Linked DNA regions of Saccharophagus degradans 2-40. The protein of the gene in region 1 binds, or shares a complex with, the protein of each later gene. Links are inferred from orthologs where the notes say so. Each region holds a gene or a part of one and is shown on either strand. Other genes may lie near its edges. The genes, in order: xseA and SDE_RS16845.

Region 1 (3,084 bases):
GGTTTCGAAACGCACATCTCGACCGGTAACAATACCCACCAAATCGCCGTTATCTAAAACCGGCACACCAGAAATATTGTGCTGACGGGTAAGGGCAATAAGGTCTTTAATCGAGCAGCTAGAATCGATAGTGATGGGGTTTTTAACCACACCAGCTTCAAATTTCTTAACGGCACGCACTTGTTCCGCTTGTTTTTCGATGGTCATGCTTTTATGAATAATACCAATACCGCCCTCTTGCGCTAATGCAATAGCTAAACGGGCCTCGGTAACGGTATCCATAGCAGCGGATAACAAGGGGATATTAAGCGTGATTTCTCGGGTTAGCCGGGTTTTCAAATCCACATCTTTTGCTGTGACATTAGAATAACCGGGAACCAGCAGTACGTCGTCAAACGTGAGCGCTTCCTGAGCAATCCTTAACATAGGAGTAACTACCTCAAGAGTCATGAGTAGAGCCTGCAATGGCGTTTTAAGGTAAGCCAGTGCCTGCGAGATAAACGAGCAATTATACGCGTTTGCACCATCTTTGGTAAACACGAAAAGTCGCCCTAAATGAACAAACACGCGCGAAAGTGCAAGCGCAACCAGTAAATGTGCCGGAAATTTCATTCTAGGCATGCCAAAGCAATCCAAAACCGCCTAGAATGCCCGCATGCAAAACGATATTTTTAGCCAAACCAACCAAATTACAGCCAAGCGTGGCGGCGAGCGCAAAACTTTTTCTGTGGAAGAGCTTAACCGCAGAGTAAAAGACCTGCTTGAAGTACACCTGCCCCTTATTTGGGTAGAAGGTGAAATTTCTAACTTTAGCGCCCCTGCCTCTGGCCACTGGTACTTCACCCTAAAAGACGAGCGCGCACAGGTGCGCTGTGCCATGTTTAAGGGCCGCAACCAGCAGGTAAAATTTCGCCCAAAAGCGGGCGATAAAGTGCTGCTGCGCGCCCGCGTAAGCCTGTATGAGGGTCGCGGCGATTTTCAGCTTATTGCCGAGCACATGGAAGAGTCTGGGTTTGGCCTATTACAACAGCGTTACGAAGCCCTAAAAGCACAGTTACTAAATGAAGGCCTGTTTAACGAGGCAGATAAACAACCGATTCCCACACTGCCAAACCATATAGGCATTATCACATCGCCCACAGGGGCTGCCGTGCGGGATGTACTATCGGTATTACAGCGCCGCTTCCCCAGTATTCCGGTAACGGTGATCCCTGCCCCTGTGCAAGGGGATGACGCGCCCGCAAAACTCATACAGGCAATAGACATTGCCGAGAATTCAGGCCTTTTTGATGTGCTTTTGCTGTGCCGCGGCGGCGGCTCGATAGAAGACTTATGGGCCTTTAACAATGAAGCGCTGGCGCGCCGCATTTACGAATGCGATATACCCATTGTGAGCGCAGTGGGTCACGAGGTAGATTTTACCATTGCCGACTTTGTTGCAGATTTACGCGCCCCCACCCCTTCGGCTGCGGCTGAACTGCTGTGCCCAAACAAAACAGATATCGACCAATTGCTACAACATTTTGCCAAGCAGCTTAAACAGCGCCTACACCAGCGTTTAAGCCAATACGCTCAGGCAGTAAATCACCTGCGCACAAGGCTAAAGCACCCTGGCGAGCGCCTAAATGCGCGAGCGCAACAATTGGATCAATTAGAAATTCGTCTTACCCGCGCCATACAGTTGCGCTTACAAAAAGACGGCACCACACTTAGAAACCGCGAGCAGCGCTTAACCCAGCAGCACCCTCAAAAGTTGCTTGCGCAGCATCAAAAAGATCTCGCAAAACTTCGCTTACAATTAAACCAAGCCATTAGCCGTTTGCTAGATAAAAAAACAGACAGACTGCAAAGAGCCGTTGCACTGCTTGATATTGCTAGCCCCCTGGCAACCCTTAAGCGCGGCTACTCCATAACGACTAAGGCTGACGGCACGGTTATACGCACGCCGGCCGACACCCCAAAAGGCGAAACCATTCATATTAAGCTTGCCGAGGGTGAACTATCCGCAAAAATTAACTAGTTAAATACTAAGCTAACCACAAACAACTAACACGTTGATACAGGAACACAACATAGGCGTATATGATGGAAGCAGAACACACATCGATGACCATTCCCTACCTGTACGAGACCATCGCCTTTTTACTTACCGTTGTTATAGTTGTACCCCTATTTAAACGTATAAAAATGAGCCCTATTCTGGGCTATTTAGCCGTAGGAGCTATTATTGGCCCTTACGGCGCAGCTGTTATTCACGATGCTAACGCCGTACAACACTTCGCCGAACTCGGCGTGATAATTTTACTGTTTACCATCGGTTTAGAGCTTTCATTTGCGCGCTTAAAAAGTTTCTCCAAGCTTATTTTTGGCTTGGGAGCGGCGCAAGTATTAGTAAGCGCAAGCATAATTAGCGGCTTAGCATTTTGGTGGGGCAATACCATCGAAGCGGCCGTTATTATCGGCTTGTGTTTGGCGCTTTCTTCCACTGCCATGGTGATGCAGATTTTGCACGAGCGCAGCGAAAGTGCCACCACCTATGGTCGAGCAAGCTTTGCCATTCTGCTCTTTCAAGATTTAGCCGTTGTCCCTATTTTAATTTTGCTCACCATACTCGGCGATACATCCAGTGGCGATAGCAGCCTATGGCTAACGGTGGGCAGCGCCCTTTTAAAGGCAGCCATCACTATTGGCTTTATTATTTTTGTGGGCCGCTTTTTGTTGAGTTTTTTATTCCGCCACGTCGCCCGCTTGCGCAATATTGATGTGTTTACCGCCCTTATGCTGCTGGTTATTCTCGCCACCTCTGTGATTACCGGCCTTGCGGGCTTATCTATGGCACTGGGTGCATTCCTCGCCGGCTTATTGCTCGCAGAAACCGAGTTTCGCCATCAAATAGAAAGCGAAATCGCCCCGTTTAAAGGCTTATTTTTAGGCCTGTTTTTTATGGGCGTGGGCATGAATTTAGACCTGGTTATGGCCTTCGAGTACGGCGTATGGGTTGTATTATCGGTTGTGGGTTTACTAGCCTTAAAAGCAACCATTGCCACACTATTTGCACGCTTATTTGGGTTAAGCTGGCAAGAT
Region 2 (3,113 bases), 2.2 Mb from region 1 along the record:
CAAGTCTGTATTGCCAGATCGCTCCGCGTCTTTCGCGGCTAGAATGGTTTCGGTGGCCTCTTCGCCTACTTTCTCAAGTATTTTGTTAAGCCCTTTGTGGTGTAACTGGGCCACATAGGAAGCTTCAGGGTCGCCAGAGGCCTTGCGCTCTGCAAGTACTTGATCTAACAGGCCCAATACTTTACTAACATCTAGCGTACTGGTCATTAATATATCTCTTTTGGGTCTTTAAGTACGGGGTCGGTTGCAACCCACTTACCGTTTTGAAGTTCTCTGTAGAAACACGACTCACGTCCAGTATGACACGCAATTCCACCCATTTGTTCGACGTCCAACACTATCACATCGGCATCACAATCTAACCGAATACTTTTAACATGCTGGGTAAAGCCCGAGGTTTCGCCTTTGCGCCACAATTTGCCCCTAGAGCGGGACCAATAAACAGCTATGTTTTCTTGTGCGGTAAGGCTTAGGGATTCTCGGTTCATCCACGCCATCATCAATACTGTGCCGGTTTTGGCATCGCGTGCAATGGCGGGCACTAGGCCGTCGCTTGTCCAGGTTATTTCGTCTAAAAATGTAGAGTCTGTCACGGGTTACAATCTTTATGTGTTGGTGTGGTTGGCAGGCAACCGCACACAGTGTGTGAATAGCGACATTATAAGGCTGTTGGTTGCGCTTGCACCATCTGTATATACCGCTCTAACTAGGGTTGAGTCGCAATAATTGGGCTTAATGGTCGCGCTGCACAATATATGTCGCCAACTGGCGTAGTATATCCGCTCGCTCGTCAAAATCTTTGATCGACGCCAAAGCCTGCTGCAAAAGTTCGCTCGCCTTATGTTTGGCGCCATCTAAACCAAGGAGTGATACATAAGTTGGCTTGTTGCGCTCTGCATCGGCGCCAGCTTCTTTGCCCAATGTGGCTGTATTGGCGGTAACGTCGAGTATGTCGTCTTGCACCTGAAACGCCAAGCCAATGGCGCTGGCATATTGGCGTAATTGCGCGGTTTGGGTGGGGGTAGCACCGGCGGCAATCGCGCCCATTTCTACGCTTGCGCTGATGAGTGCGCCTGTTTTGTGCTGGTGCATGGTTTCTAAGTGTTGCAAATCTACGCTTTTATCAACCGCGGCAAGATCGATAGCTTGCCCCAAAACCATGCCGCTAGCGCCAGAGGCCTTCGCAAGTGCGGCAATTGCCTGTAATGCAGCGCTTGCAGGCATGTGCTGGCTATTCGCTAGCCATTCAAAAGCTTGGCACTGTAGCGCGTCACCCGCGAGTATAGCTGTTGCCTCACTGTAGGCAATATGACAGGTGGGTTGGCCTCGGCGCAATGCGTCGTCATCCATTGCCGGTAAATCGTCGTGAATAAGGCTATAGGTGTGAATGGCCTCTATTGCGCAGGCGCAATCGTCGGCGGCCGCAGATATGCCGCCAGTTGCGTAGGCTGCGGCATACACTAATACGGGGCGTACACGTTTACCGCCCAGCAATAAGCTGTAGCGCATGGCTTCTATTAGGTCGGTGTTGTAGTGCTTTAGGCCGATTAAGCGTTCTTCTAGCAAACCGTTAGTGTGCTCGCGGTACTTGGCAAGAAAGTGGGTCAATTCTGTGCTCATGCCTGAATTAACCTTCGCTATCAAACGGCTGGCTGCTAATTTCACCGTTTTGTTCGGTGAGCAGTTGCACTTTTTGCTCGGCTTCTTGGAGTGCTGTTTGGCAGTGACGGGTTAGCGCTATGCCTTCCTCAAACGTTTTTAGGGAATCTTCTAGGCTTAAATCGCCTTTTTCTAGATCCGTCACTAATTTCTCTAGGGTTTGTAGGGATTCTTCAAAATTTAACGCTTTCTTCTTGCTTGCCAAGGTCGCAGCCCTATGGTTGTGATTAAAAAATAAGCGGAATGCGCGATAGGCTCGCCGTTTTCGCGGAATGCAAACACTACCTAAGCGCGAACGGTCGGTCAACGCTCAAATAATACCCTCTACTGCCGATAACCTGTTAAACGCTGGCAGTTAGATCATTTGATTGGAAGTAAAGTGCGAAAAACTGTCTAGACTTAAATAGGGCAGAGCGATGCTTTTGCACAGCCACCAAATACTTTTGTTGACCACCTTCTGTGGTCCCTGTGACATGACGAGGAATACCCAGTGGATTTAGCCACGATAGTCGGCCTAATTGGCGCCTGCGCACTCATTGTTATCGCAATGTTGATGAGCGGCGAATTAGGTATGTTTGTTAATGGCCCTTCTTTAGTGATTGTATTTGGGGGGACCATCTTTGCCTGTATGGCTAAATTCAGTTTGGGTACCTACCTAAGTGCTATGAAAATTGCCGGCAAAAGCTTTACCAATAAATTGCCAGACCCGAATGCGCTTATTGAAGAAGTTGTTGCTCTGGCTGACGAGGCCCGAAAAGGTGGGTTACTGTCATTGGAAGGCAAAGAGGTAAGCAGTGATTTCCTGCAACGAGGCATACAGCTGTTGGTAGATGGGCACGATCCGGACGTTGTGAAAGCGCTACTTTCTAAGGATAAAAACCAAGCGGTTGAACGGCATAACGTTGGGGCCACTATTTTCGCTTCGATGGCGGACATGGCTCCAGCCATGGGAATGATCGGAACTCTTATTGGTCTTGTTGCCATGCTTGCAAACATGGATGACCCCAAGGCCATTGGACCTGCGATGGCGGTTGCGCTGCTAACTACGCTTTATGGTGCGGTAATCGCGAACGCCTTGTGCGGGCCTATAGCCGATAAGTTAAAGCAGCGTGCAATCGACGAAGCTATGATCAAAAGCTTGGTGATCGATGCGCTTATTGCTATTCAAAACGGTCAAAACCCTCGTGTTATCGACTCTTTATTGCGCAACTATTTACCCGAAGGTAAAAGGGAGGTAGCGGACGCCGACTAGGCCTTAGCCTACCCGCGTTAGGTATAGCCTATGAGTGATGAAGACGAGAATAAATGCGACTGCCCGGCAGGGTTACCGCCCTGGATGGGCACCTTCGCCGATTTGATGTCGCTGTTGATGTGCTTTTTCGTATTGCTGCTTTCATTTTCGGAAATGGATGCGATGAAGTTTAAGCGCCTTGCTGGGTCTATGGCGCAAGCTT

What was found.
Region 2: the proteins of xseA (region 1) and SDE_RS16845 are in contact, whole or in part, in a cryo-EM structure (PDB 8TXR), measured with the Escherichia coli proteins. The link is inferred for Saccharophagus degradans 2-40 from one-to-one orthologs.

The regions. Positions count from the first base shown.
Region 1 is NC_007912.1:1,880,317-1,883,400, reverse strand. The notes cover bases 1-2,837. They hold xseA (exodeoxyribonuclease VII large subunit), read left to right. Parts: upstream 1-655; coding sequence 656-2,020; downstream 2,021-2,837. Other genes in these bases: SDE_RS07625 (monovalent cation:proton antiporter-2 (CPA2) family protein), read left to right, coding at 2,086-2,837; guaB (IMP dehydrogenase), read right to left, coding at 1-426. Also shown: more of SDE_RS07625, read left to right, coding at 2,838-3,084. UniProt on the Escherichia coli protein: Bidirectionally degrades single-stranded DNA into large acid-insoluble oligonucleotides, which are then degraded further into small acid-soluble oligonucleotides.
Region 2 is NC_007912.1:4,096,257-4,099,369, reverse strand. The notes cover bases 247-3,112. They hold SDE_RS16845 (exodeoxyribonuclease VII small subunit), read right to left. Parts: upstream 1,865-3,112; coding sequence 1,628-1,864; downstream 247-1,627. Other genes in these bases: SDE_RS16835 (flagellar motor protein MotB), read left to right, coding at 2,942-3,112; pomA (flagellar motor protein PomA), read left to right, coding at 2,150-2,911; SDE_RS16850 (polyprenyl synthetase family protein), read right to left, coding at 733-1,620; hisI (phosphoribosyl-AMP cyclohydrolase), read right to left, coding at 247-593. Also shown: SDE_RS16860 (phosphoribosyl-ATP diphosphatase), read right to left, coding at 1-207; more of hisI, read right to left, coding at 207-246; more of SDE_RS16835, read left to right, coding at 3,113-3,113. UniProt on the Escherichia coli protein: Bidirectionally degrades single-stranded DNA into large acid-insoluble oligonucleotides, which are then degraded further into small acid-soluble oligonucleotides.